Regions from separate parts of the Paenibacillus sp. TSA_86.1 genome, predicted to be linked through region 1. Evidence: predicted binding sites of a transcription regulator. Region 1 holds the regulator's gene; each other region holds the start of a gene.
The links. Region 1 encodes LexA, which represses DNA repair genes until DNA is damaged. Its sites were predicted from a motif close to CGAACATATGTTCG; they were not measured.

Region 1 (10,414 bases):
AAATGTAAACGGTCTCATTTTTTTGTTTTTATGTACAATCAAACACATGCAAGATTGTGCAATCCGAATAGTCTTACATTGCTTGAAAGCTGTTCGAGGTTAGAGACATACATTGTGAAGCGCTTACAAAAACGATGAATGAATTATTATTCACTTCACTTTCTTAAAGGGATCGTATGTTGTTACTTTTATCGGGTTGAACATACACATACACATAAACTGGTAGATGATCTGAATTAGATTGGATAAGGTTATAAAATAGATTTCAAAAAACTAGTTATACTAGTATGTTAGTTGTATTTTAAATCAACCATTTTTGAATTTCAACATTTTTTCTTAAAAAAAATACATAATCACCTATAACAACAGTTTATAAACATTAATAGTTTGGATATAAGCAGACAAAAAAACATTGGTCATGACTGATGAACAAACGATCATTCATGTCATAACCAATGTTTGATAATTTAAGGAGATGTGTACAGACTTGCTTGAGCATACTCTTTTTTAGAAATTAGCGATTAGACCGTCTAATTCAGACAAATGTTTAATCTCATGATTCGGCGAATACGTTTCATTGTTCACTTTATTCTCACGGTTAATCCACACAGCACGAATCCCCGAAGACAGTGCACCACGAATATCTGTTGTTAACTTGTCGCCTACCATCATGCTTTCTTCAGGTTTAACACCTAGTTTCCTCAGAGCATGTTCGAAAATGGACGGATCCGGCTTCCCCTTGCCAAAGCTACCCGAGATAATAATCTCATCAAAGAAAGGAGATAATTCCGGAACACCATCCAGTTTCTCTTGCTGTAGAGCAGGGCATCCGTTAGTTAAGAGCAACAATTTGTACTTTCCTTGCAAATGACGCAGCGTATCCAGCGTTTCTTCATAAACATGCGGCCTGGATCTGCGTTGTGTCCCAAACTGGGAGGCCAAGCGTTCTGCAAGCTCTTCCTGATCCACACCTAGCTTGAGTAAACCACGACGCCATGACTCTTTACGATAGATCGGAGCCAATTGTTCTAACTGGCGAAATTCTGGTTGTTCTCCTCCCGTAAAGTTCGCCCAGAGTCCTTCAAAAGGGTTGATTCCAATCATTTTGGTAAAAGGAAACGTTTCATAGGATTCATATAGTTCACGTGCTTCGTGACGAACAGCCTCTTCGAGTGCTGCAGCATTAACACCTGTTTCTGTTGCCGCAATTAGACAAGTTTCATGAAATGCTTCTCGAACACTGCGTTCGTCCCACAATAAAGTATCATCCAGGTCGAACATAATCGCTTTCAACGCCATTCCGATCATCTGCCCCTTTATACATTAATTACTTATCAATGGTTTCCACGGTGATCTGGTGTGCCTTTGCAAATTTCTGCAATCGCTCGGTTATTGCATCTGTATCGTAACGGTTTAACAACTTGGTGAAGACCCATCGTTTTCCGCGACTATTGTGTTCAATCACAACAGTACCTGGTTCAAATCGGAACTTGATAATATCTTCAACACCTATAGAACGTTCGCGATTACCCTTCGTTGTAATGATCCGATTGCTGCTGATTTTAATGTAAGGACGGCGAAGCATAAAAATGACCGCCAAAAATACATAAAGCAAAATTGTGACCCAATCCCATGTTGTCATTGGTTTTTGAACCAAAAAAGTACTCATGAACAGGTACAGAAACGCCAGACCAATCAAAAAGATGGGGAATAACAGGCTTCTGCCTTTGTACATATCCTCACCTGGACCTCGTGTGATTGGTTGACCGCTTTTTTTACGTTGCTGGTTTAATTGCTTCGAATTCTTCCGAACCGTTCTCTCGAACGAACGCCGCGACATGTAAATCCCCCTTATGTGTCTTGTACCGGCTTACATAACTATACTGAAAACCGATATTCCCCCTTATAGTAAGCATTCCCAACTAACATGAAGAAACCTAAATATCATAACGATATGTTTAGGTTTCATTAATTAATGTTTGAGTTTGCCTTGGTGGCCTTGGTCTTTGTCGTCATCAACAATCTCAATTGAATCGAGCTGCTGTCTGAAGTTGCTACGAATGTTACCTAAATAAATCTCCCTCAACTTGGCACGTTCAACAAGTTCTTCCTCTGACAGTCCAGTGGATTTCTGCTTGCGAGCCAATTCGTTAATACGTGCTACCAGACTATCTATATCCAAGCTTGTCCCCTCCAAAAATACAAAGTCATATTAACTTTGACATGATAAAGGCAGCTTGTCAAGTTGGCGCGTGCCAACACAGATTGATCCGCATTTTATTTAACAAACTGAGGTAATGTTAGCACTTGACCTGTCTGGATTGTTGTGGATTCAAGTTGATTTACTTTTTTGATTGCTTCTATATAAATACGTGTATCCATCGTCATTGGTTTATGTTCCAAAGAAATACTCCATAACGTTTCTCCCTGAGATACAGCGATCTTTCCTCCGGGTAGCAAATCATTCTCATTACCGGCAAACACAGTTAGAACAGTGCTGCACCCAATAAATATAATTAATGATGCAATAACCAGTTTTATTAATCCCTGAGAAAGTTTAAACCGAGTTATAAACATTCGAAATTCCCCTATATTAGACTTCACAGCTTCTGAATGTACTGGTTCATAAATGCTCTGATACGTAGAATATCTCATTTCCACTCCGCCTCCAAACGTTTGTTCCTATCTCTTGAAAATAATATAACACGAACATTTGTTTTGTTCAAGACTTTTTTAGAACAATTGTTCGCTATTTTTAGCGACATTAAATCGTCTTTTTTCTACATTAATATTATGTGCAGATTGGTTTTGAACTCTCTTTTCCAGCGAATATGAGTCTAATTAGAAAAAAACCTTGAAATAATGCGTATTCTTTAGAACTTATGTTTGTACGAACGGAGGTTCTATGTTATAATTTTCCCAAACGTTACTAAAATGGGGTTGATACGGTATGTCGAAGATATCCAGCAGGCAACAGGCTATCCTGGAGTTTATACGAAATGAAGTCCGTTTGAAGGGGTATCCTCCTTCCGTACGAGAAATTGGCGAAGCCGTCGGACTGGCTTCCAGTTCCACAGTGCACGGACATTTGGATCGTTTGGAGAAGAAAGGGTTGATCAGACGTGACCCTACCAAGCCAAGAGCGATTGAGTTATTGAGTCAGGAAGAGTCCGAGCATTCTCATCAGTTCGCCCATAGCGTTGCACGTATTCCAGTTGTGGGTAAAGTAACAGCGGGTGTTCCGATTACAGCAACAGAAAACATTGAAGATTACTTCCCTCTTCCTACTCATTATGTAGGTGAACAGAAAGTGTTTATGCTTTCCGTGGTTGGTGATAGTATGATTGAAGCTGGAATCGTTAATGGAGATTATGTAATCGTTCGTCAGCAGCAAACAGCTGACAATGGTGATATTGTCGTTGCCATGACTGAGGATGATGAAGCAACAGTGAAGACGTTTTACAAGGAAAAAGATCATATTCGCCTTCAGCCGGAGAATGCCACGTTTGAACCGCTACGGTTGAAACACGTTAGCATTTTAGGCAAGGTCATCGGACTTTTCCGTGATATTCATTAATGCACCTGATTTATTAAATTACTAATATGTTATACCTGATGTAATACGAAAGAGGTTGCCCTGACTACAGGACAACCTCTTTCTTTTCATTCAACAATTCGAATTATATAATCTGCTGACAAAAATCTTAATTAAAAGCTGCGTTATAAACAACAAAATTACTTGTTGCGTTTAAGAATACTTTTGTGGTGCGAAAATACTTCAAAGCTTTGTTGTCCATGATATGAACCCATCCCACTCTCTCCCACACCGCCAAAAGGCAAATAATGCGAGGTCATATGGAACAATGTATCGTTGATACAACCTCCACCAAAGGAGACCTGATTCAATACCTGCTCCTGCATTACTTCATTCGGAGTAAACAGGTACAATGCAAGCGGTTTAGGCCGGCTGACAATTTCCTCAACCATCGGATCAAGATCACTGTATTTTAAAACAGGCAAAATAGGCCCAAAGATTTCTTCCTGCATCACTGGTGAATCCCAGGCAATATCGCCCAGAACGGTCGGTTCAATCATAACCTGATCACGATCTGAGCGTCCTCCCATTAACGTCTTGCCATTCGTAAGGAAAGCGGACAAACGATCGAAGTTTCGTGTGTTGACGATATGCGGAAAATCAGCATTTTGCATCACATCATCCCCATATACGTTACTCACCTCGGCTCTGATCTGTTCGATCAATTGATCATGTACCTCTTCATGTACTAATAAATAGTCTGGTGCAACACAAGTCTGTCCGGCATTAAGGAATTTACCACGCACAATGCGTTGTGCCGCCAGTTGCAAATCAGCATCCCGATGTACAATTGCCGGACTTTTACCGCCTAGTTCTAACGTCACCGGCGTCAGGTGCTCTGCAGCAGCCCTCATAACAATACGGCCAACTCCTGTACTGCCTGTGAAGAAAATGTAATCAAACTTCTCTTTAAGGAGAGCTGTGCTCGTTTCAACCTCACCTTCCATAACTGCAATGTACTCCTGAGGATATATTTCCTGGATGAGATCGTAGATCAAACGAGATGTAGCGGGTGTAAGTTCAGAAGGTTTAATCACTGCACAATTCCCTGCGGCTATAGCACCGATCAACGGCCCAAATGCCAATTGAAATGGGTAATTCCAAGGTGCAATAATCAATGCAACTCCATAGGGTTCAGGATAAATCGAACTATTGGCATCTGGCATTGCTGAGTTCGTTGGCACAGTACGCGGTGCAGCCCACTCACGCAGATGTTCCAGCGTATAATCCAGTTCACCCAACACGATACGAATTTCGGAGCTAAATCCTTCAGCCTCTGATTTATTTAAATCAGCGCGAAGTGCGTCCAGAATGCGTTGTTGGTAATTCTCAATCCCTTTTTTCAAGTTTTGCAGAGCCTGAATCCGATACTCTACTGATTTAGTCTGTCCTGTATTAAAAAACGTACGTTGTGTGGTCACAAGTTGTTTCGCTTGTTGTTCCAAGAATATCATCTCCAATTGATTGTTAAAAATCATATTGCTCAAAATCAAATTAATTATATCTCTTATATATGAAACTATCAACATACATCTGAAACAGGTTGGATAAATGGATACAAAAATAAATTAACAAGGATGTTATTTCTACCCTTTCCACTTTGTACTAAAATCACTTACTCTATTATGAAATTTTCATCTAATGATTTTATCACTATTGTGAATCCATTAGATTCTCATTGGTTTATTTCCCATCTTTTTATGGAGTCGCTTTAATGATATTTATACATTTTTTCAAAAGAAACTAATGATTAATTTTCATATAATATATAGAGTGATATATGTCATTATTTTACATAGAATTATATGGTATTTTTAGAAAGTAAAGTTTCTTAAATCATATATAAACCTTAGGAGGTATTAGAATGAAAAAGAAATTATACTCACTTGGAGCTCTGACTGCAATTGTAGCAAGTATCGCTATTCCAGCATCATTTGCTGCTGCCTCACCCTCTGCTCAAAATTCTTTAACTGCACAAAGTATCACGATTCAGGCAACGCAGAAATATGTAAGATATTCAGATGTGAACAACAAATATGGAAATGCAAGTTATGTTCCACAGACTTATGCTTATTCTGATGGTGTCTGGTATGGGAAACTAACACTAACTTCTACTACCTATTCAAATGGATTGTATTACGGAAACTATGAAGGTTACGTAACTAAGATGGAGTAGTTTATTTTAAAGAAAAATTCATTTTCATTAAATATAATAGTAGGGAGAGTTCATTGTATGAAAAAGACATTACTTGCCGGGTTATTAGCTGTATCTGCATGTTTTTCAATTGGATCCACTTCCTTCGCTGCTGATGCCACGATTTCAACACCTGGTGCTTTACCTTCGGAAGTTTCCGAGCCGATAGTTTCTCAAGCATTTTTTGAGCGTGACATTTACCTAAAAGTTGGCCAACCTGGTCAATGGTATAGCGGCTACACATATGATGTAATCTATAGTGATGGTGCTTGTGATATTGGCCCTGACTTTTTGGTTACTCCTGTTCAGCCTGGGCTTACAGTTGTAAGTGCAAACTTTGGTACTTATGTTATACTTTTTAAGTTCCATGTTAGCTAATAGTTTATCAACAAAATGACAAACTAAGTGGGTTTATTTTAGTCATCTATTTCGACTTTACTATATTAATAGGCACTTTCAGAGATTTTTCTGACAGTGCCTATTTTGAATCGAACTGGTTTTCCACACTTTTTCATTAAATAGCTGATATCTAGTAATCTCCAAAATGCCTTTATTAACGAATCCATATCTTATTTCAACTAGATCCAGTTATTTAAGCAAGGGTTCATTTGTATTGCTAAGTCTTTTGGACTTTCTATTAAAAGTGACTCAGCAAACGTACAGTCGAGATCATCAACTTTACTGCATACTCAGCCATGGAGCATGAATTGATTCAGAAGACATTCCTAAATTTCGCCGCTCGAAAATGTTCGGATATCCATTTTAAAGAAAAGACGATTGGATTGGATAAAACACTCGATTTTCATGCTGAAGGCGAGGATTAACTTTTGGAGATGCAAAAACCGGGGGACGTTTGGGGGACGCAACCTCAATAGAAGTGCAATTCCCTCAAAACGTCCCCCGGCTAGTTACTTCAAAACCCCGTAGTTACAAGGTTTTTTAGATTAGTACAACGTGATATATTGATCGCGTTCCCATTGGTGGACTTGTGTTCTGTACATGTCCCACTCAATTTCTTTCAGCTCGTAGAAGTGAGCCAGGGCGTGGTCGCCAAGAGCGTCACAGATGACTTCGCTGCGGATCAATTCGTTCAATGCTTCTTTCAGGTCAGCTGGCAAGCTAGGAATGCCTTCTTCCACACGCTCTTCTTCTGACATGATGTAGATGTTGCGGTCAATCGGAGCTGGTAAGGAAAGCTCACGTTTAATTCCGTCCAGACCTGCTTTCAACAACACAGACAAAGCCAGGTAAGGGTTAGCAGCCGGATCCGGGTTACGAACCTCAACACGTGTACTCAGTCCACGTGAAGCTGGAATACGGATCATTGGGCTACGGTTACTTGCAGACCATGCTACGTAGCAAGGTGCTTCGTAACCGGGTACAAGACGTTTGTATGAGTTAACAGTCGGGTTAGTGATTGCTGCAAACGCACGAGCATGCTTCAAAGTTCCAGCCATGAAGTGGCGTGCAGTTTTGCTCAGACCCAGCTCGTCAGACTCGTCAACAAATGCGTTCTCATTGCCTCGGAACAAGGATTGGTTACAGTGCATACCGGAACCGTTCATACCGAACAATGGTTTTGGCATAAATGTAGCATGTAATCCATGCTGACGTGCAATCGTTTTAACAACGAGTTTGAAGGTTTGGATCTGGTCTGCTGCTTTCAGAGCATCTGCATATTTGAAATCGATCTCATGCTGACCAGGAGCTACCTCGTGGTGAGAAGCTTCGATTTCAAAGCCCATTTCTTCAAGTGTAATAACGATATCACGACGACAGTTTTCGCCAAGATCTGTTGGCGCAAGGTCGAAATATCCACCTTGGTCATTCAATTCATTTGTTGGGTTACCTTTTTCATCCGTCTTGAACAAGAAGAATTCTGGTTCAGGACCAACGTTGAAGGAAGTGAATCCCATTTCTTCTGCTTCCTTCAGGTTCCGTTTCAAGATGCCACGCGGATCACCTGGGAATGGATTGCCATCTGGAAGATATACGTCACAGATCAAACGCGCAACGCGATTATCGGACACCCATGGGAAAATAAGCCAAGAGTCAAGATCCGGATAGAGGTACATGTCGGATTCTTCGATACGAACATAACCTTCAATGGAAGAACCATCAAACATCATTTTGTTATCCAAAGCCTTCGTCAGTTGGCTTACAGGAATCTCAACGTTTTTGATTGCTCCAAGCAAGTCGGTGAATTGCAATCGAACGAATCGTACGTTTTCTTCTTTGGAGATGCGGAGAATATCTTCTTTTGTATAACTCATGATTCCTCTCCCTTTCTTATCTGCGTATTTGGCTTGCATGTTATATTTGTACATTAGAATGTTCCACGGGTCAAGGAGTCTGACATCAGAAGTTTAAAATTTACCTTACCCGCCTCGTTAGGTGAATTAATTATTTCTTATTAAAAAACCGAGAAAGTTCACCTTGGATGAGAGACACTTGACCAGGTCTTTTGCCTGACACAAGCTGCTGCTTCAGCAAACGGTGAAGTTGTGTATCTGACAATTCTCTGCGTTTAACTTCCGTATCCGGCGTAATTACCGTTGCTTCCTCAGACTCTTTTGAAACGGGATTCATCACCTGCTTGATGCCTGCAATGTTAACACCCTTTTCAATCAGAGCTTTAATCTCTAGCAATCTCTCAACGTCGTTAAAAGAAAACAGGCGTTGATTACCTGAAGTTCTTGCGGGAACAATCAGACTATGCTGTTCATAATAACGAATCTGTCTCGCAGACAGGTCGGTAAGCTTCATTACAATACCAATTGGGAATAAGGCCATATTTCTGCGAATTTCGTCACCCATGTTCATCAACCTTCCAGTCATCTATTCTTGACCCTATTGTACATTTAGTTGTTACAAAGTGTCAATGACATGTTAGATAAACTCACAATAATTTACGATCTTTCATCGCTTGTAATGCCATTAAAACGCCATATTTAACATGGGAGTAGGTTAGTCCACCTTGCATGTATCCTATAAAAGGCTCTCGAATCGGTGCATCGGCTGATAACTCCAGGCTGCCTCCTTGAATAAAGGTACCTGCCGCCATAATGACAGGATGCTCGTATCCAGGCATATCCCAAGGCTCAGGCACAACATGGCTGTCTACAGCTGCTGCTTGCTGAATCCCTTGTACAAAAGCGATTAAATGCTCAGCAGAACTGAATTGCACAGCTTGAATGAGGTCGGTACGCGGCTCATCCCATGTAGGTTTGGTCACAAATCCGGATGCAGCAAACATCGCGGCAGCAAATATGCTTCCTTTAATAGCTTGACCGACAATGGTCGGAGCCATGTAAAGTCCTTGGTAGATGCCTCGCGTTGTGCCAAGCATAGCTCCGACCTCGCCCCCAATACCGGGTGCAGTCAAACGATAAGCCGCTAGTTGTACATATTTCTCTTTACCGCATATGTACCCTCCGGTTTCGGCCAGCCCACCACCAGGATTTTTGATCAATGAACCTGCCATCAGGTCCACGCCCACTTCCGTAGGCTCACGTTCCTCCGTAAATTCGCCATAACAATTATCCACAAATACGATTACGTCTGGCTTCAACGCTTTAACACGCGTCACCATATCAGCGATTTCAGCAATGGTAAAAGAAGAACGCCAATCGTAACCACGGGAACGCTGAATGCCTATAACCTTCGTCGCTGGAGTAATCTGCTGTTTCACTGCATCCCAATCGACTTCCCCTGTGGATGTCAGTGCAGTTTCAGCGTAGCCAATACCAAAGTCACGCAGTGATCCTGTTCCGTCACCAGGCTTCCCAATGACCTTATGTAATGTATCATAGGGCTTACCTGTGATGTACAGCAATTCCTCACCAGGACGTAACACGCCGAACAGAGCTGTGCTAATCGTATGTGTACCTGAGGCAAAATGAGGGCGTACCAGTGCACTCTCTGCACCAAACACATCTGCGTACACCTCGTCCAGCACCTCACGTCCACGATCATTATAGGCATAACCTGTAGAGCCCGCAAAATGGAAATCGCTCACTTTTCTACGTTGAAATGCATCTATAACCTTCCATTGATTGTGATCAACAATGCGATCGACCTGGTGCAACTGCCCTTCAATCTGACATTCCACCTGCTGTTGAAGTTCTACAATGTTTGAATCAAACCTTGCCATCTTGCTTCATTCCCCTTTTATAGCACGAAACTGATGTATTCGTAATCGAGTCAAATCAATTATCGTGTCAACTTATCACATTAATATGTCATGAAGGTTACAGTTCAATGAAATCTTCGAGTAAATAACTGAACTTCTCATATTCACCTTTTTGCAGCTCAACTTGGTAAATGACATCATTCTCTTCATATTCCGTTCCAACGACATCACCTATCTTGTAAAGTACAGATGTCAGATCCCCGCGCTCCGCCGGGATACGGAACCGTTTGGTATCTCCCGTTAGCTCAGCTTGAATCAATTCACGAACCTTGATCAAGTCTACTTCATCCAACGCACTTATTTTAATATGCTTATTATCTAAAGGAAGCATTTCTAGCTGCTCCGCCGTGCAGGCATCTTTTTTGTTGTAGAGTACAAGCTGAGGCTTGTCCCCTGCACCAAGTTGCTGCAAGATGGCATGAACCGTACTCAT
Region 2 (10,414 bases), on a different contig from region 1:
TCTCGCCAGGGAATCCCACGATGAAATCGGTTGTCAAAACCACGTCTGGAATGGCCGCTTTGATCTTCGCCGCCAGATTCAGATAGTGTTCCCGCGTATACTTGCGACTCATACGTTTGAGCACTTCTGTGCTGCCCGATTGTACCGGCAGGTGAATGTGCTCCACCAGATTGCCGCCTTTGGCCAGCACCTCGATCAGATGATCATCGAAGTCGCGTGGATGGCTTGTTGTAAAACGTACACGTGGTATATCTACTTTTCGAATATCATCCATCAGGTCACCAAAGCTATACTTCAGATCTGTAAAGTCCTTGCCGTACGCATTCACATTCTGACCAAGTAATGTAATTTCCTTGAATCCCTGCCTAGCCAGATCCCTTACTTCCGCAATGACGTCCTCTGGACGACGACTGCGTTCCTTACCTCGGGTAAACGGTACGATGCAATATGTACAGAACTTGTCGCAGCCATACATAATGTTTACCCAGCCGCGCATGCCTTCCCGTTTCTTCGGCAGGTTCTCAATAATATCGCCTTCCTTGGACCATACCTCAACAACCATCTCTTTACTGAAGAGCGCTTCCTGAATCAGATGTGGCAGACGGTGTACATTGTGGGTACCAAAGATCATGTCGACAAAACCATGCTTCTGCATAATCCGGTTAACGACACCCTCTTCTTGAGACATACATCCGCATACACCAAGCAATAAACCCGGATTTTCCAGCTTCAGCGTTTTCAAATGACCCAGTTCGCCAAATACCTTGTCTTCCGCATTTTCACGGATCGCACACGTGTTAAGCAAAATAATATCTGCCGTTTTACGATCTTCTGTTGCTTCATAACCCATGCTCTCCAGCAGACCTTTAATGGTCTCGGAGTCATGCTCGTTCATCTGACATCCATAGGTATATACGATATAATGCTTGCCTTTCCCTATCGCTTTTAGTTCATCGGGAACAGCCGTCTCATATAGAACCTGAATATCTTCCTTGCCCCTTTGTTTCTCCTGACGATGATTCGGTTCCGCTTTAATATTAATCTCGCGGCCGCGAATTCTAATTTTTTTGCTGAATTCATCTTGCGAAATTACTTTGGCATCGGAGAAATCAAAATATTGGGAGTAATCCTTTTTTGAGTCTTTAGCCATTTCCTTCGGTCACTCCTTACAGCCTCTATTCATAAAAAAGCGTTCATTTCATCACTGAATACTTATATGTCATTCCTCATGCTTCAAAAGAGCATTACAGCAAATTATAACATGAATTGGGCTATAGTTCCACAAGCAAACGCATCCCTTCCGAATCGCTTCTGTCCCTCAAATCTGCCCTGAGTACAAAAAAACCTGAGCACCCTGACATTCAGTCCAAATGGACTGACTATGCCAGTGTACCCAGGTGTTTGATACTTTACATACAGCCTCCGTATAGCAAAAGCTACGCCGGAAGATCTGTTAGGATTTAATCGATGATTTCAGCGGTATCCCCATTGCGGGCACCTGCTGCATTGGCTTCATCTGTATCAATGTGCATGTCCAGTGCAAAAGAATCGGATACACGAGCCAGTACATTTTCCAATACCAGACCACGCTCTCCACCCAGACGGACTTTCAACATTTGTTTGTCTTCAATGCCCCAATTGGCTGCATCGGACGTGTGGAAGTGAATGTGACGAGCCGCAACAATGACACCTTTGTCAATCGTTACTTCACCAGCTGGACCTTTAATGGTAATGCCTGGTGTGCCTTCAATGCTTCCGGATTCACGAACAGGTGCTTTTACCCCGATGGCAAAAGAATCCGTCATAGAGATCTCCAGTTGTGTTTCAGGACGAACCGGTCCCAGGATACGTACTTTATCAAACTGTCCTTTGGAACCAATGACCGCTACAGTTTCGTTCGCAGCATATTGTCCGGGCTGGGACAGAGGTTTAAATTCAGTCAGTTCATAACCTTTGCCGAACAAAATGTCAACGTGCTCTTGGGATACATGAATGTGACGGGCTGATACGCCCACAGGTACTGTTTTACTCATCGTAAATTCACTCCTTGTTTATCTATGGCCTGTAGACAGGCTCTTAACAATCCAAGTGGTATTATACTCCTTTTTACCGTGAAATGAAAACAAACTATTGAAAATTCATGAAATACACTTATTTTAGTTCATTGTTAAGCATTTCACGGTACTTATCTTGAAAAAGGTGATCTTGGTTACATCTTTCTTCCAGCCTTGTTTTTTTACTTTTGGTCTACACTCATGTATTGTGTTTAATCGTTTCTCCCAGCTTCCCCTTTGGCAAGTGTTCCCCCAGATAACGTATCGCATTCCCCCATAACCAGCCTTGCACCAAAGCCTCATCGTAGTGTTTTAGCAAAATCTCTGTGAGGTTAGGGTAACATCCGGCATGTTCCAGACCTTGAACTTTCGTCGCTATCCCGTCAAAATCAGATCCCATCATCAGATGATGAGCTCCGCCAAGCGAACAAATTTGCTCAATATGTGGTAGCAGATCCTCTATTCGCACTTGATCCTCTTCTTTGACAAACCAGGGCACAAAGGTCAAACCAATACGACCATCCCTGGCAACAATCGCCTGAATCTGGTCATCACGCAGGTTGCGCACATGAGGACAAATGCTGTAGCTGTTGGAATGTGAAGCAATAAAAGGCCTCTCGCTCAGGTCGGCTAGTTCCCAGAACCCTTTTTCGGACAGATGGGATACATCCAGCAGCATGCCGATCTGATTGCAGAGAGACAAAAGTTCCTTGCCTTTCTCAGTCAAACCCGCCCCGCGCTTTTCCATAATGCCGTCCGCAGCCCAGTTTGCATGATTCCAAGTAAGACCTATAACGCGTACCCCCATCTGAAAACACAGTTCCAGATAAAACAGATTTGCTTCCAGCCCGTCCACGCCCTCGAGCGTGATGAGCCCCCATGGAGAGGTTTTCGTCTCCTTTTGTAACTGTGCTGCCTGTTCACGCCAGAGCAGTGTCTTGACCCCGCTGGAGCGCTCTACGCTATGCTCTACCTTTTTGCGGTAAAGTTCCAGCTGCCCCATCACATGTTCAAACTTTCCTCGGCCCAGCACTTCCGGAAGATAGACCGCGAACGCCTGTAGAGCAATTCCACCTTCATGCATACGTCTCAGATTGACGTCCAGTTCGAGAGCATCCTCAAAAGAAAGCTCGGGCTTCATCAAAAGTTTACTCAGTGCATCACAATGAAAATCAGCTACAGACCAGTCTCTTATCGACATCTCTGACCCTCCTGTTACAGTTAAATGACCCATCTATTCTACAAAAACCCTTCAAAAATAACGCAAAAAAACCTGTCTACTTCATTCGTAAACAGGCTCATGCATAACGTAATTCATGTATTATCTGGGCTCCACAATCAGCTTAATGGCCGTTCGGTCCTCACCGTCAATCACAATGTCTGTAAAAGCTGGAATACAAATCAGGTCAACTCCGCTTGGTGCTACAAATCCCCGGGCAATCGCTACCGCTTTAATGGCTTGGTTCAGTGCTCCCGCTCCAATTGCCTGCAGTTCAGCATTTCCACGTTCACGTAGAACTCCTGCAAGAGCGCCGGCTACAGAGTTAGGATTGGACTTTGCTGAAACTTTTAATACATCCATGGTAAGTACCTCCCTGGGAATGTTGAAAGTTTGTTTCCACTTTACTAGATGTTATTCGCGGGAGGCAAAAAAATTCCTTCTTTTTAGCAGGGATTCTCGTCAAAATGGGACCATCCCCCTATTCCATGCGCCACTCGTCTTCCATTAAACGAATTTTTTCAATGCGCGTCGCTGCTCCAGTTGCTTCGTCAATGTCCACGATCACGCCATGGAAATGCCATTTGCCCTCGTCTACGACAAAACGAACCGGAAGCTGGGTATAAAATTTGCGCAACACCGCTTCACGCTCCATCCCCAGGATACCGTCACGTGGGCCCACCATGCCCGCATCGGTCAAATAGGCAGTACCTCCAGGCAGAATACGTTCATCGTTGCTTTGCACATGCGTATGAGTACCTACAACGAATGATGCGCGCCCATCCAGATGCCAACCCATGGCAATCTTCTCGGACGTCGCTTCCGCATGCATATCCACCAAAATGCATTTATAGTCATTGCGAAGCTCATCCACAATTTCATCGGCTGCACGAAAAGGACAATCAATGGCAGGCAAAAATGTTCTGCCTTGCAGATTTACGATGGCAAGTTCCTTGCCTTCGCCTTTAACCACGGTATAACCACGCCCAGGTGTGCCTGGCGGAAAATTGGCCGGTCTGATCATACGTGGTTCATCATCTATAAAATCAAAAATATCCTTATTGTCCCATGTATGGTTGCCCAGCGTAATACCATGGACGCCCCAGTTAAAAAATTCATTAGCGATCGCACCTGTAATGCCGCGTCCTGCTGCAGCATTTTCACCATTTACAATAATGACATGTGGTTTATACTTCGATTTCAGGTATGGCAAATTTTCTTTGAGTGCTTTACGTCCCACGTTGCCTACAATATCACCTATAAATAAAACTTTCATTGATTGCTGCCTCCTCAATTCCTACATCGCTTATCAACAGGAAAAGTGGCCCAGTAAGCGGCCACTTTTCCTAAAGACTCTATTTTGCGTATTCAACCGCCCGGGTCTCCCGAATGACGGTGACTTTGATATGACCTGGATAATCGAGTTCATTCTCGATCATCTTCGTGATGTCACGCGCGAGGCGGAAGGCTTCAGCGTCATCGATCTTCTCAGGCTGTACCATGACACGAACTTCGCGTCCAGCCTGAATGGCGTATGATTTCTCAACGCCTTCGAAAGATTCCGAGATTTCTTCCAGCTTCTCCAGTCGCTTGATATACGTCTCCAGCGTTTCGCGGCGTGCACCTGGACGTGCTGCGGACAGCGCATCAGCTGCACCAACCAGCATAGCAATAACTGAAGTTGCTTCGCAGTCCCCGTGGTGGGAAGCGATACTGTTGATAACCACTGGGTGTTCCTTGTATTTCTTCGCCAGCTCCACGCCAATCTCGACGTGTGATCCTTCCACTTCGTGATCCAGCGCTTTACCGATGTCATGCAATAAACCTGCACGTCTAGCCAAAGTTACGTCTTCTCCAAGTTCTCCAGCCATCAGTCCTGCCAAATAAGCGACTTCCATCGAATGTTTCAGGACGTTCTGACCATAACTTGTACGGAACTTCAGGCGGCCCAGAATCTTGATGAGATCCGGGTGCAGACCATGCACGCCCACTTCAAAGGTAGCTTGTTCACCGTATTCACGGATGCGCTCATCTACTTCTTTACGGGATTTCTCCACCATCTCTTCGATACGAGCCGGGTGAATCCGTCCGTCTGCTACCAGTTTCTCCAGTGCAGTGCGGGCAATTTCACGGCGAATCGGGTCAAAGCCCGACAGAATAACAGCTTCTGGCGTATCATCGATAATGAGGTCAATCCCCGTAAGGGTTTCAAGCGCACGGATGTTACGTCCTTCACGACCGATAATCCGGCCTTTCATTTCTTCATTAGGCAGTGTTACAACGGATACCGTTGTCTCTGCTACATGGTCAGCCGCACAGCGCTGGATGGCGAGTGTAATGATCTCGCGGGACTTTTTGTCCGCTTCTTCCTTCGCTTGCTGTTCAATGTCCTTGATCATTTGAGCCGTCTCATGACGGACTTCCTGTTCTACGTTGGACAGTATGATACTGCGTGCGTCTTCCATGGTGAGATTGGAGATACGTTCAAGCTCCGTCACCTGGTTTTTGTAGATCATTTCGATCTGCTGCTGTGTTTCGTCAATCCGTTTCTCTTTGTTTGCCACTTGCTCTTCTTTACGTTCGAGTGATTCCAATTTTTTATCCAGCGACTCTTCTTTTTGCAACAATCGTCTCTCTTGTCGTTGAATTTCGTTCCGACGTTCACGAGTGTCTTTTTCAGCTTCGGCGCGAATGCGATGAATCTCATCTTTCGCTTCCAGCACCGTTTCTTTCTTCAGTGCCTCTGCCTCTTTCTTCGCGTTCTCCACGATTTGTACGGCAGCTTGTTCCGCACTAGAGATTTTAGCCTCTGCAAGAGATTTGCGAATAAAATATCCGACTCCGAACCCAATAACGAGCGCGGCCACAACGAGAACGATCGTGATAGCGATTTCTCCCATACTGTTCACCTCCTCGTTGGTTCCTCCAAGGCACTCCTTGGGTCAACTTTTCTGTTTTCATACCTTACATATGTTTGGGAATAACGAATACTCACGGCGATCCCCCGCCGATTTTCATTTCACATGTACATGAATACATGTACTATTCACCGTCTCCAGTGAACCCATAATTAAGAATGGTATAAATCTGTAGAAACCGAAACCGCTTTTTTGGAAGGAAAAAGGGTTGTCCTTTTCTTACAGACTCATGTCCATTTTAGTATTTGACGAAAGAAATTGTCAAGAGAATGCAGTATTGTTAGTCATCTTATCTAGTCCCATAACAACGCTTCGTCATCTTCAGCATCTTCCGCACCATCTTCTTCAATTAAACGATTTACAACACGACGCACCAAATCCATGCTAAAACCGCGTCGCATCAAGAAAGGGAACGTTTTACGTTTCTTTTCCTGCACGTCTCCTCGAACCTGTTTCCACTTTTTACGTCCAGCTATTAAGGCCGTGTCCAACTCTGCATCTGCACTCACATCATCCATTACCTCAGCAATGAGTTCATTTGCAATGCCTTTTTGACGCAGCTCTTGCCGTATCCACAGTTTTCCCTTCCGCTGCCCCTCCATACGCTGTCTAGTCCATTCCTTAGCAAACAGGTCATCATCGACAAGTTTCTCTTGCTCAAGCCGATCCAGAACTTCTTCGATGAGCGGTGTCGCGAACTCCTTTTGCTTTAGCTTTTGCCTTAATTCATGACGTGACCGCTGCTTAAATTCCAAAAAACGAAGTGACTGTACATACGTTCGCTGACGCTCATCCGCAACGACAATTTCCTCCAGATCTTTCTTCATAAAGGTATTGCCACGTGTCATTCTGTACTTGATCATCACATCTTCCAGAACCGTAATGGAATAGTTACCAAATGAAATGCGATAGCGCGCTTCACGGCTCTTTGTTCGCTCCACCAGGGTAATGATAAGTTCTTCATCGTCTGGAAATTGGGAGATACCGGCTAATTCTGCTTCTTCATGCAGTTCTTCGTCATTTGTATCATATTCATGCTGATTTTGGTGATGCTTCACTTCGATCTTCACACTCCCCATCACTTGCTTGTATGTTGATTCAAAATAGGCTTCCCTGCTATTTACCCTTACGATCCTGATCTAGCTCACCTCGTACATGGCATAGATGCTAACAGCCCCTGTCCGGAATGGACAGAGGCTGTTAGCATCGCGAGAAACCAATCCTATTTAGCTAGGTAAGCATTAGCACTCGTTCAATACAAGTTTCAGGACATGTTAGAAGACAGGAAACTGTCCCGTAAAGAAGAATTACTCATTAATTTCAAATAATTCCTGTTCCTCAGCCGCTTCTTTATCTTGCTCTTCACTCGTTGGTGCAGGAACAGCAGTTGTCAAATTGCTGGCCTCACGAATTCTCTGCTCAATCGTGTTCGCAATCTCTTTATGTTCTTTCATAAACTGTTTCGCGTTCTCACGACCTTGACCTAAACGCTCACCTTCATATGAATACCAAGCACCACTTTTGTTCACGATATCCAGATCCGTACCAATGTCAATGATACTTCCTTCTCTGGAAATACCTTCACCGTACATGATATCAACTTCCGCTTGTTTGAACGGCGGAGCTACTTTGTTTTTCACTACTTTAATACGGGTACGGTTACCCGTAATGTCATTGCCAGACTTAATACTCTCGATCCGACGTACATCGAGACGAACTGTAGAATAGAACTTCAACGCACGACCACCTGGTGTTGTTTCCGGGTTACCAAACATTACGCCGACCTTCTCACGAAGCTGATTGATAAAGATGGCAATTGTTTTGGATTTGCTGATTGCACCAGACAATTTACGCAACGCTTGAGACATCAGACGTGCCTGCAAACCTACGTGGGAATCCCCCATTTCCCCTTCAATCTCTGCTTTTGGTACCAATGCAGCTACAGAGTCAATAACAACGATGTCTACAGCCCCACTGCGTACAAGAGCTTCTGCAATTTCCAAACCTTGCTCACCTGTATCCGGTTGAGACAAAAGCAATTCATCAATGTTAACACCTAATTTGCTTGCATAGCTTGGGTCGAGTGCATGCTCTGCATCGATAAATGCAGCTTGTCCACCCACACGTTGCACTTCAGCAATTGCATGCAATGCTACAGTTGTTTTACCTGAAGATTCAGGTCCATATATTTCAACAATACGGCCTTTTGGCAAGCCGCCTGTTCCTAATGCAATATCCAAAGCCAAAGATCCGCTGGGAATTATTTCCACATTCATGTGAGTTGACTCACCCAATTTCATGATGGAACCTTTACCAAATTGCTTCTCTATTTGACGGAGCGCCATATCAAGCGCAGCACGACGGTCTGACAATAAACTCACACCCTTTACTGTTTATAATATAATGATACCTTGTTTTTACTCGTTTGCCAAGCTTTTTTTCGAACATACATTCGTTTTTTTTGTTAAGGCCGAGGCGCCTCTTCCTCATGGAAATCGACAAAAAAATAGAAAAAGAACCGTAAACCAGGCTGTTAAGCCAAATTTTACGGTTCTTCCGTCTTCAACTATTATAATGGGTCAATGAAGCAAATGCAATCTGTAGCCCGCTAATCAATCAATGGCAACTAATTTTTGCCATAATCGATACAGAATCGCTTTGGCCGAGCGAATGCGAACCGTCTCCCGGTTACCATTAATCCGAAGTTCATGAATTTCAGTTTCCTTACCACGCTCAGCCAAAGCAATAAAAACAAGGCCTGGTGGTTTACGCTCTGAATAACCTGGTCCGGCTACTCCGGTTATTGCCAATCCAAAATCAGCATCCCCAATCATACGGATCTGCTCTGCAAGCACTTTTGCCACCTCTGGACTAACTGCACCTGGTGCATCTTCGCCCTCCAGATAGCTATGAGGCACATTAAGCAGTTTTTCTTTGATCTCATTGGAGTAACATACAATGCCGCCCTTTAACATCGATGCACTTCCAGGCACCGAAGTGAGGCTCTGCATCACAAGACCTCCTGTACAGCTTTCAGCGGCACTCAGAGTCAATCCCATATCAGACATCATTGTAACTATCGTGTACTCTATAGGCACATCCTCGTTAGCGTAGAGATGTTCAGACAGACGTTCGCGGATCTGTACCTCCATCGCATCCAGTTTCAGCTTTGCGTCCCCTTCGCTTCGAGCCTTGGTTGACACACGCACGGTTACTTCTCCCTCGCTCGCGTAGGGAGCAATGGTTGGATCTGTCTGGCCGTCAATGAGGTCCAGCAACCGATCTTCCAGCGCAGATTCTCCAATGCCTGCGAACTTCAGCATCCGCGAATAAATCGGCATTTCTTCAGTAAGCGCATGCTGGAGCAACCAAGGCTTTACTTCCTGCTCAAACATTGGAATCAGTTCCTTAGGCGGGCCAGGCATAACAACATAATATTTTTCGTTATCCGCAATCGCGTTGCCTGCAGCAAGTCCGGTTTCATTGGCCAGAGGGGTTCCACCCTCAAGAACAATCGCTTGGCGCCGATTGTTTTCGGTCATTTCCACATTCCGATCTCGGAAAAACCCTTCAATTTTATCCATGGCCATACGGTCGATATGAAGCTCTCGGTTCAATACAGCAGCAAGCGCATCTTTGGTCAGATCATCCTGGGTCGGGCCGATGCCCCCCGAAAATAAAATAATGTCTGCACGTCCCTGCGCGATACGTATGGCTTCACTAAGCCGATTCAGATTATCCCCAACTACGGTCTGAAAATATACGTCGATCCCCATTGCTGCAAGTTCCCTGGAAAGGTATCTGGCATTCGTATTTACGATCTGCCCCAGTAGCAACTCTGTCCCAACTGCGATAATCTCTGCCTTCATTTCAGCTTCCTCCTGTGCACATGTTGAGTAGTCAAAGGGCAATAGGATAAGTTCCTATTGCCCTTTGACCCGATGAGTCTTTCATCATTACCCGTTTCAGCATAAAACATTACGCTTCTGATAAATGAAGCAAGTTTTTGTTTTTGATAAAGTAGTCAATTCCAGACCAGATCGTGATAAGGGCTGCAATCCATACCGCAATTTCATCGACATGAATGCCCGTATATGAGAACGGGAAATTGTTCAGCAGCATCAAAACAATCGCTATGATCTGCACTACTGTCTTCAGTTTGCCCCACGCACTTGCAGCGACAACCGAACCATCCAGCAAGGCAATCTGACGGAGACCGGTCA
Region 3 (10,414 bases), on a different contig from region 1:
ATCTCTGTTGGACTAGGCAAGCGTATTTTGCGGGCTGAGACAGCGGGTATGGCTGCACTGACTTGTGTTTTATATGAATCCGGAGAAATGGGGGGAATGTAATTATGCCATCCGTGGCGTTTTACACCTTGGGCTGCAAAGTTAACTTTTATGATACAGAGGCGATCTGGCAATTATTCAAAAACGAAGGATACGAACAGGTAGACTTTGATGAACAGTCAGCCGATGTTTATTTGATTAATACGTGTACGGTAACGAATACAGGCGACAAAAAGAGTCGTCAAATTATCCGCCGTGCCATCCGGCGCAATCCGGATGCGATTGTAGCGGTAACCGGATGTTATGCTCAGACATCTCCTGCGGAGATTCTGGATATTCCTGGCGTGGACCTGGTCATCGGAACTCAGGATCGGGATAAGATTTTGCCATATGTAAACGAAATTCAGGAGTCCCGTCAGCCTGTTAACGCAGTGCGCAACATTATGAAAACTCGTGTTTTTGAAGAAATGGATGTACCGGATTTCGCGGATCGTACACGTGCATTCCTCAAAATTCAGGATGGCTGTAACAACTTCTGTACCTTCTGCATCATTCCTTGGTCCCGTGGTTTGTCCCGCAGTCGTGAGTCAAACAGCATTGTTCAGCAAGCTCATCAGCTCGTACAAGCGGGTTACAAAGAGATTGTCCTGACAGGCATTCATACGGGCGGGTACGGAGACGACATGGAAAACTATGATCTGACCGACCTGCTGTGGGATTTGGACAAAGTGGAAGGTCTGGAGCGCATTCGGATCAGCTCGATTGAAGCAAGCCAGATTGATGATCGGATGTTAGATGTCATCAAACGTTCGGATAAACTGGTTCGTCATTTCCATATTCCGCTGCAAGCAGGAGATGACACCGTTCTAAAACGCATGCGCCGCAAATATACGACAGAAGAGTTCTATAACAAAATGCTGCGTATACGTGAGGCTATGCCGGACGTTGCGATCACAACCGACGTTATTGTGGGTTTCCCGGGCGAAACCGATGAGATGTATCGAAACGGATATGAACTGATGCGTAAAATCGGCTTCTCGGAAATGCACGTATTCCCTTACTCCAAACGGACAGGTACTCCGGCAGCGCGCATGGAGGATCAAGTAGACGATGACGTCAAAAATGCACGTGTGCATGAATTGATCGAACTGTCTGAACAGATGCAACTGGAGTATGCTGAGCAATTTGTGGGACAAGTGCTTGAAGTTATTCCCGAAGGTGAAGCGAAAGGCCGTGAAGGCAGCGGCAAGCTGCACGGTTACAGTGACAACTACATTCAACTGGTGTTTGACGGCACGCCTGATATGGTAGGTAAAGTGTGCCGCGTGAAGTTGACTGAAGCAGGTGCCAATGAGAGTGAAGGTGTCTTAGTTCGTGTACTTGAAGAGAATGTGAAACCCGCCGCGATGTAATCAAGGCGTGATGAACAAGGATTTCATTTCCTTGGGGAGTGTACCCGGGGAGATGAGGTCCTTCTTTGCCAATAAAAAGAATCGAAGTGCATGGGGGAGAACATGATGAACAAAAAAGAAATTTCAGCAGGCGGCGTTGTCTACAGAACAGGAGAAGACGGTCAGCTCCAGATTCAGCTCATTGTGGATCGTTACGGTAAAACGACACTTGCCAAGGGCAAAATGGAAGAAGGAGAAACGATCGAACAGACGGCACTTCGCGAGATTTTGGAAGAAACGGGTATGGTGGGGCGCATCGTGGAGCCGATTAATATCATTGCTTATACGTATCAACATGCCGAGTTTGGACCCGTGGACAAGGAAGTACACTATTACCTCGTGGAAGCAGAAAGTGGCGACTTGCAGCCTCAGATCGAAGAGATCAAAGGTGTGGATTGGTTTGCTCCGGAAGAGGCATGGTCCAAACAGCTGCAGAATGGATACGATAACAACGATGACATTTTGCGCATAGGTTTGAACAAACTGGGCATCAACGTATAACGTGACAGGTACGATGCTGCGTTCGATGGTCGCCTGACTTCATGTTCTACTGATCGAGAAAACCAGATGAATGGCGACACATCAAACGACAGGTGTTTTTGCCGATGGGGTGAGCACTGGAGTTTTTTTATGCCAGATAGGCAGATAACAGAATGGTAAGGCGAGTAATGAACTGATGATGTTAAAAAGGGTCTGGGCATGCGCAATCTGTGCCCCGTTGTCCGCTGACAGCCAGGCCGACACTGCATGCAGCTGGCCGATCAGCGGCATAAACAGCAGCGCTCCCGCAATGTTGAGCACAACATGGGAGGCTGCCACGAATTTGCCTGCGGAAGCCCCACCCGTAGCTGCAATAACAGCGGTGATACAGGTTCCAACGTTGGAACCGATCACAATGGCGATGCCGATCTCCACAGGTAATACACCTGTGGCTGCCAGGGTAATGGCCATGCTGATGACCGCGGCGCTGCTATGAATGAGCGCGGTCAGGCAGGCGCCGGCGAGAAATCCCCACCACAGGCTGTCGGCCGCCCGTTCCAGAAACCATTGGAATACGCCCATACTCCTTAGCGGGATAGCAATGGATTGCATGACCTGAATGCCTGTCATGACGAGAGCAAAACCTGCTGCTGCGAGAAAGCTGAATTGTATATTCGCCAATGAACGGCGGGTGCGTTCAGGAGCTGCCTGGTTGCGTTCACTTAGGACAACAAATATGGCCCAGCCTGTCAGGGATACAAGCAGTAACGGTAGCGAGGCACGTCCTATCTGAAGGCCGACAAGTTCTGTCGTCAGGCAGGTTCCGATATTGGTACCGAGGATAATGCCAAGTGTGCGGCCATAGGTGATTAATCGTGCGTTAGCCAGTCCAATGGTTAGCACCGTCACGGCAGTGCTACTCTGCAACAAGGCAGTTGCACCTGCACTGAACGCCATGCCCTTCCATGGGGCAGAAGTGGCACGGTTCAGCCAGTCTGCCAGCATCGGCCCTGCCATGCGCTGTAGTGCCGTCTCCATCAGCTTCATCCCGCCAAAAAAGATAATAAGCCCATATAACAGAGGCAGAATAACTTCTCTGAACATCCCGCATCATTCCTCCCGTCCAATTCCTTATCACTTATCCTATGAGGAAGCAGAGACAAGCATGACAAGTGGAGGAGCATTATACAAAATCTGCAATATAAGTTGATATTCTTTAATTCAACTTATATTGCCTCCCAATTCAAAAAATACGGTGATTCGGCAAACGTAGCGGAGGGGACGAAATTGAATCCGAAGAAGCGAAGCGCTCGCCTGAAAGCTTTCTGAAAGAAAGCTACATCGGAAGCATAGGCTTGACATCGGATTTTCCCTTTGGAGAAGGGGAATCCAAAAAATCCGAGGACAACAGCGATCATAGGATCAATTCGTCCCCGGAGTGTCTTGCCGCCCAAACCTATCTTTTCAACTAATTGAAGAAAGAAGTGGATCAATCTTGCCATCCGTAATATTGGAACGAAGCCGCAAAAAGCGGCTGGAACATGCACATCCCTGGATTTTTAATAATGAAATTGCATCTGTAGACGGCGACCCGGAACCGGGAGATATCGTCAACGTATTGAATCACCAAGGTCGCTACTTGGCGACAGGCTACTATAACCCGGCTTCCCAGATTACCGTTCGAGTAGTCTCATACCAGCCTTTGGAGTTTGAACAGATGGACACAGCCTTTTTTGCAGCTCGCTTCCGCGATTGTTTGCGTCACCGGGAACGTTTCATTCAAGATGGTGAGGCCTATCGTCTCGTTTATGGCGAAGCTGATTTCCTACCAGGATTGATTGTGGATCGATTCGGCAGCATCTTGGTTGTGCAAATCCTTACACTTGGTATGGATCGCTGCCGTGAAGCCATTGTGCAAGCTCTCATTGAAGTGATGCAGCCGGAAGGTATTTATGAACGCAGTGATGTATCCATTCGTGAATTGGAAGGTCTGGAGCAGGTCAAAGGACCACTTTATGGAGAATGTCCGCGTCACGTTACGGTGACCGAAAATGGGCTGCTCATCAAGGTGGATATCGTGGAAGGGCAGAAAACGGGATACTTTTTCGACCAGCGTGAGAATCGTGCGGCTATTGAGCCGTTGATGAAAGGTTGGGGGTACAAAAGCGATATCACACTGCAGCAGATCGAGCACGAAGGAACCGAACAGCTGCTGCCAGTGAACAAAAGCGGCAAAGTGGTAACTTTCCCGTATTGGGACGGAGCAACTGTACTGGAGTGTTTCTCTCATACCGGCAGCTTTACCCTGAACGCATGCAAATATGGTGCGAAAAAGGTAACCTGTCTCGATATTTCTGAACATGCCATTGAAAGCGCACGAACCAATGTGGAGCTAAATGGATTCACGGATCGGGTCGAATTCGTTGTAGCCGATGCTTTCCAGTACCTGCGTGAGCAAGTCAAAGGACTTGATGAGCGCAATGCACGTGCACGAGCAGCAGAGCAAAAGGTGGACACGTCCAAGGCATTATCCAGTGCTGGAAAAACGTTTGATGTCGTTATCCTTGATCCTCCTGCATTTGCCAAAACAAAATCGGCAGTCAAAGGGGCATGCCGCGGTTACAAGGATATCAACCTGCAGGGCATGAAACTGGTCAACGAGGGTGGATATTTGGTAACCGCAAGTTGTTCTTACCACATGCGTCCTGATCTGTTCCTTGAAACGATTGCGGATGCGGCGGAAGATGCAGGCAAAGTGCTACGTTTAATCGATTGGAAAGCAGCCGGCAAGGATCACCCGCAAATTTTGGGCGTAGATGAAGGACATTACCTGAAATTCGCTATTTTCGAAGTGCGAAGTAAAAAGAATTAAGAGGATCTTCTTTGATTAAGAATGATAAATGTACCCTATGAGATAGACACTTTAAAAAGTCCATCTTATAGGGTATTTTGTTTAATGATAGTGCATAGACACAGCAGACGTACATGAACATGAGCAAAGTAAAAGATGGGATTAGAAAGCAATTTTGTCCTGCCGTTACGAGGCTGCAACTGAACCATTACATACATTTCTCGACAAGCATCAGATAACGTTGATCTCCAATGCTACAGTCGGCTTTTTCAATATCAGTCTTACTTCTTCTTTTCCAATAACAATATTATGGTCTTATTAGGTGGATCATGGCAAACGTATGTTCCGAAGCGGACGAGGTGTGGTATACTGGAAATTAAAATCTTGTACGTGCAGTTTGGAGGATGACACATGTCCGTACGCTTTGTAATTGGCCGGGCAGGCAGTGGCAAAAGCACACTGATCACTCGGGAAATCACATCCTTGCTTAGGCAGGAGCCTCAAGGAAAACCGCTGATTCTGTTAGTTCCGGAACAGAGTTCATTCCGGACAGAACAGGCACTGGTTTCTTCAGGAGGAATTAAAGGCACGATGCGTGCCGAGGTGTTTGGCTTTCGACGTCTGGCTTATCGCGTCATGCAGGAGGCTGGAGGTTCGGCCCGTATTCCGATTGGAGCCGAGGGCAAGAAGATGCTTTTATATAAAGTCATCCAGCGCCGGAAGGAAGAATTACGGCTGTTTGCTGCTTCGGGCAGCCAGCTTGGATTTATTGGGGAATTGACGAATTTATATAGTGAGTTCAAACGATATGAAGTTCATGCCTCTTCACTCGAAGAGGGACTTGCAGAATGGAGCATTGCATCGGCTTCACCTATTCTGGAAGATAAGCTACATGATTTGAACCTGATCTACCATGATTATGAGCAGGAATTGGCTGATTTATATATAGATGATGAGGATACCCTGAACGAACTGACGGGCCGTTTGCCAGAAAGCACATGGCTACAGGGAGCTGAAGTGTGGATTGATGGATTTCACAGTTTCACTCCTCAAGAGCTAAGTGTTATTGGACAATTGATGTTGCAAGCTTCGTCTGTAACCATTTCCCTAACGCTTGATGGCGCTTACGAGCAAGGTATGCTGCCAGGAGAACTGGAATTGTTCTATCCAACCGCGAGTGCTTATGCGCGCCTTAAAGGCATGGCTGATCATTTGGGTGTGTCCAGCGATACAACGATACTGCATGCTGAAGTGTTGCCGAGATTTAAGGAGCGGCCTGGACTTGCCCATCTGGAGGCTGGTTTTGATCGGCGTGTTCGCTGGAGAAGTCAGGGCGAGGACTCGGGGATACGCTTGATCGCTGCGGAGAATCGCAGGGCAGAACTGGAGGGAGCACTGCGTGAAATGCGCCGTCTGGCGCAGGAGGATGGAGCGAGGTATCGGGATATGGCGGTGCTGGTTCGCGGCCTGGAGACTTATGCTGATATCGCGGAGCCGTTATTCAGGGATTATGATGTTCCGGTCTTCCTCGACCGAAGACGAAGTGAACTGCATCATCCTTTATCCGAATTCATCCGTTCAGCACTGGATATCGTCAGGCGCAACTGGCGTTATGAGGATGTATTTCGCTGTGTCAAAACAGATCTGCTACTTCCGCTGGATGGATCTATCACGCGTGAAGATATGGATCAGCTGGAGAATTATGTGCTTGCCTGCGGGATTCACGGATATCGCTGGACAGATGGAAAGCCGTGGAAGTATGTACCGAGTCTGTCTCTCGAGGAGAACAGTCAGGAAGGACGTAGCCGAGGACGCGATGCAGTATTATCACTGATGGAAAGCTGCAGAACCTTAATCACATCGGCACTTGGCACGTTCGAGAAACGAATGAAAAAAGCAAAAACGGCTGCCGCCCAGTGTGAGGCTTTATTCAGGCTGTTAGAGGATGCAGATATTGCACATAAGCTGGATCAGATGTCTACTCGGGCCAAGGCACAAGGGGATCCGGAGCGATCCAGAGAACATCGTCAAATGTGGGGTGCCGTGCTGGATCTGCTGGATCAGATGGTTGATATGATGGGCAATGAACGCCTGGATATCACTTTGTTCGCGGGCATGATGGAAACGGGATTGACTGAACTCAAGCTGGGGCTCGTTCCCCCGGCGCTTGACCAGGTGTTGTTTGGTTCCATGGATCGCACACGTCTGCGTGATATGAAATATGTTTTTATTCTCGGAGCAGTTGATGGAGAACTGCCAGCGATTCCTCAAGATAACGGTGTGTTAACCGAGCAGGAAAGATGGTTACTCAATGAAAGAGGGATGGGGCTGGGACCTGGAGCAACGAGACTCATGCTGGATGAACGTTTTCTGATCTACACCGCTTTGACAGCGGCCAGCAAGCAGTTATGGCTGAGCTATCCGGTCGCAGATGATGAGGGTAAATCACTACTGCCTTCCGAAATTGTGCGCCATGTACGCAAAATGTTTGGATTGCAGGAGCAGCCTTTACTTGCTCAGCCGCCAGTTTCGGATTCGGAGGCCGTGCATCTCTCATATGCGATTCATCCTGAACAGAGCCTATCCATGTTGATTGGACAGCTGCGCAGATGGCGCAGGGGAGAAGATATTTCCGACATATGGTGGGTAGTCTACAATTGGCATGTTACCCGTGAAGAGAGCCGCCCTGGGCTGGAGCGGTTGCTGAGTTCTGTCTTTTATCGTAACCGTGCGCTGCGGCTGCAAACTTCAACCAGCCGCCGGCTGTACGGTACGGAGGTGCGGACAAGTGTTTCAAGGATGGAACGGTTTGTTGCCTGTCCGTTCTCTCATTTTGCATCACATGGATTGAAGCTCAAGGAACGGCAATTATATCGCCTACAGGCTCCGGATATCGGTCAGTTGTTCCATGCTGCACTGAGTCAACTGGCGATGCGCCTGCGTGAGGAAAATCGTAGCTGGGGCAGTCTGACACCGGATCAATGCCGCCAGGAAGCGGAGCAAACGGTGGAGCAAATCGCTCCTCAGCTTCAGGGCGAAATCTTGCTGAGCACGAAGCGTTATGGTTATATTTTCCGCAAATTAAAAGATATCGTCAGCCGTGCATCCGTTATTCTAGGCGAACAGTCGAGACGCGGCAGTTTTGAACCGATTGGGCTGGAGCTTGATTTTGGTCCTGGGAAACCTTTGCCGCCCTTGCGTTTCGAACTGGAGAACGGCTGTGTATTGGAGATTGTTGGCCGGATCGACCGCGTAGATGTTGCAGAAGGTGAGAATGGTCTGTTGCTGCGTGTGATCGATTACAAGTCCAGCCAGACAGATCTCAAGCTTCATGAGGTGTACTACGGGTTATCGCTGCAGATGCTCACCTATCTGGAAGTGCTGCTCAGTGCGGCTGAGGAGTGGTTGGGGGAAACGGCGATGCCAGGAGGTACTCTCTATTTCCATGTGCATAATCCGCTACTGCAATCCGCCAATGGCATGACATCGGAACAGGCCGGGCAAGAGCTGCTGAAACGTTTTAAAATGAAAGGTCTGCTACTCGCTGACCGTGATGCCGTTGCTCAAATGGATAACACGCTGGACAAAGGGCATTCCGCTATAATTCCGGTGGCATTAAAAGCAGACGGCAGCTTCTACAGCAGTGCCGCTGTAGCGACTCCAGAACAGTGGGATACGCTGCTTGCCGCCGTTCGTGGCAATATCCGCGAGATTGGAACCCGGATTACGGACGGAGATACTGCGATTGAGCCTTATCGGATACAGCAGGAAATTGCATGTACGTTTTGTGCTTTCAAACCGGTCTGTCAGTTTGATGAAAATATTGAGGGTAATGATTATAAACTGTTGTCCAAACCGGGCAAACAGCAAATCTGGGACATGCTGTCTCATGGTCAGGAAGGGGGAACGTTATAATGCATATGCTTAAACCGGAAGGCAGCTTCTGGAGTGATGATCAGTGGAGCGCCATTGCTGAGCATGGAGAAGATATTCTGGTCGCCGCAGCTGCGGGATCGGGTAAAACAGCTGTTCTGGTCGAACGGATTATTCGCAAAATTGCAGACCCTTCCCAAGGATTCAGCGTGGATCGATTGCTTGTTGCTACATTTACGAAGGCGGCGGCTGCCGAGATGAAACAGCGCATTCGGGAAGCGCTGGATCGTGCGCTTGAGGAGCAGCCGGAGGAAGAACATTTGCGCAGGCAATTGTCGCTGCTCGGACGAGCCTCCATTACAACGCTACACTCCTTCTGTATGGAAGTCATTCGCAGGTACTATCAGCAGATTCCGCTGAATCCGGCATTCCGAATTCTGAATGAAAATGAGGCCGAGATGCTTCGTCAGGAATTGCTGGAGGAACTGTTTGAGGAAAAGTATGGCGAAGAAGACGAGGGCAGCACGTTCCGCGAACTGGTGGACTGGTTCAGTGGAGAACGGAATGATGATGCGATGCACCGGCTGGTGCAGCGTTTGTACGATTTCTCGCGAAGCCATTCATGGCCGGATCACTGGCTGATGGAGATGGCTGAAGCTTTTCAAGTGGAAAGCGTAGAGGCACTGGGTCAATCGGCCTGGGTGCAGAGCATTTTACGTGATGCGGCTCTCGCTCTTAGCGGGGCAGCAGGTTTGCTACGACAAGGAATTCAGATTTCGTTGCAGCCTGAGGGGCCGGCACCTTATGCGGAGACACTGCAAAAGGATTTGGCGATGGTTGAAGAGCTTTTATCCGCTGTTGAAGTCATGCCTTGGGACAGGTTGCCTGAGGTATTCGAGCCAGCTGTATTTGGCAAATTGAAGCCTTGTAAAAAAGATCAGACCGACCCTGGAATGCAAGAGCAGGTGAAGGAGCTGCGGGAAACGGCCAAAAAGGCTGTTGCCGATCTGAAAGGTTCACTTTTTGGCAGGAGTGCATTCTCCTTCTGGCAGGAGCTGGAGCAGGCTGCGCCGCTGATGCAAGAACTTTCTCGTCTGGTCAGTACCTTTGGCGAGCGTTATCGTCAGGCGAAGCAGGAACGCGGACAGGTTGATTTTAACGACCTGGAGCACTATTGTCTGCACATTTTGCGCCATGAGGATTCGACACCCGAACATTCGATGCCTTCGGATGCGGCGATGGAATATCGTGCACGTTTTGATGAAGTACTGCTGGATGAATATCAGGATACGAACACGGTTCAGGAGGATATTGTCAGATTGATCTCCAGAGAGAACCCGGGTAACCGATTCATGGTTGGTGACGTCAAACAGAGTATTTACCGCTTCCGCTTGGCTGAGCCAGGCCTTTTCATGAACAAATATCGTAACTACACGGCGAGTGTTCATGTGCATACGGATGACAACGAAGAAAATAGTACAAAAACGGGTGTAGCAACGGGAACGGGGAAACGAATCGACCTTGCCCGTAATTTCCGTAGTCGTGCCGAAGTGGTGCATTCCGTTAATGTTATATTCAGACAGCTTATGAACGAAGGGGTCGCTGAGATTGCCTATGATGAGCGGGCTCAGTTGGCCTACGGTGCATCCTTTCCGTCAGAGACACTTGGAAGCGAGGCGTACACGCCTGAGCTTGTGTTAATTGATCGCCAAGGCAGCGG

Region 2: a site for LexA is predicted at 8,633-8,646, ahead of recA (recombinase RecA). Genes of this name have one in related genera too.
Region 3: a site for LexA is predicted at 5,155-5,168, ahead of addB (helicase-exonuclease AddAB subunit AddB). Genes of this name have one in related genera too.

What each region holds. Positions count from the first base shown of each region.
Region 1 covers NZ_JBQZGE010000004.1:265,723-276,136, reverse strand. The annotation lists gene ACUTVW_RS12435 (HAD family hydrolase) at 508-1,299, opposite strand; gene ACUTVW_RS12430 (hypothetical protein) at 1,328-1,840, opposite strand; gene ACUTVW_RS12425 (DUF896 domain-containing protein) at 1,973-2,182, opposite strand; gene ACUTVW_RS12420 (LysM peptidoglycan-binding domain-containing protein) at 2,278-2,655, opposite strand; gene lexA (transcriptional repressor LexA) at 2,951-3,577, shown strand; gene ACUTVW_RS12410 (aldehyde dehydrogenase) at 3,736-5,040, opposite strand; gene ACUTVW_RS12405 (hypothetical protein) at 5,460-5,771, shown strand; gene ACUTVW_RS12400 (hypothetical protein) at 5,829-6,167, shown strand; gene glnA (type I glutamate--ammonia ligase) at 6,734-8,062, opposite strand; gene ACUTVW_RS12390 (MerR family transcriptional regulator) at 8,193-8,606, opposite strand; gene ACUTVW_RS12385 (methionine gamma-lyase family protein) at 8,689-9,942, opposite strand; gene hflX (GTPase HflX) at 10,040-10,414, opposite strand, start outside.
Region 2 covers NZ_JBQZGE010000001.1:1,338,089-1,348,502, reverse strand. The annotation lists gene miaB (tRNA (N6-isopentenyl adenosine(37)-C2)-methylthiotransferase MiaB) at 1-1,150, opposite strand, end outside; gene pduL (phosphate propanoyltransferase) at 1,461-2,033, opposite strand; gene ACUTVW_RS06165 (dipeptidase) at 2,254-3,255, opposite strand; gene ACUTVW_RS06160 (stage V sporulation protein S) at 3,376-3,636, opposite strand; gene ACUTVW_RS06155 (TIGR00282 family metallophosphoesterase) at 3,755-4,549, opposite strand; gene rny (ribonuclease Y) at 4,629-6,173, opposite strand; gene ACUTVW_RS06145 (regulatory protein RecX) at 6,485-7,249, opposite strand; gene recA (recombinase RecA) at 7,499-8,563, opposite strand; gene ACUTVW_RS06135 (competence/damage-inducible protein A) at 8,804-10,060, opposite strand; gene pgsA (CDP-diacylglycerol--glycerol-3-phosphate 3-phosphatidyltransferase) at 10,170-10,414, opposite strand, start outside.
Region 3 covers NZ_JBQZGE010000003.1:479,291-489,704, forward strand. The annotation lists gene ACUTVW_RS11100 (RsmE family RNA methyltransferase) at 1-102, shown strand, start outside; gene mtaB (tRNA (N(6)-L-threonylcarbamoyladenosine(37)-C(2))-methylthiotransferase MtaB) at 105-1,451, shown strand; gene ACUTVW_RS11110 (NUDIX hydrolase) at 1,554-1,991, shown strand; gene ACUTVW_RS11115 (Na/Pi cotransporter family protein) at 2,073-3,074, opposite strand; gene ACUTVW_RS11120 (class I SAM-dependent rRNA methyltransferase) at 3,466-4,842, shown strand; gene addB (helicase-exonuclease AddAB subunit AddB) at 5,233-8,736, shown strand; gene addA (helicase-exonuclease AddAB subunit AddA) at 8,736-10,414, shown strand, end outside.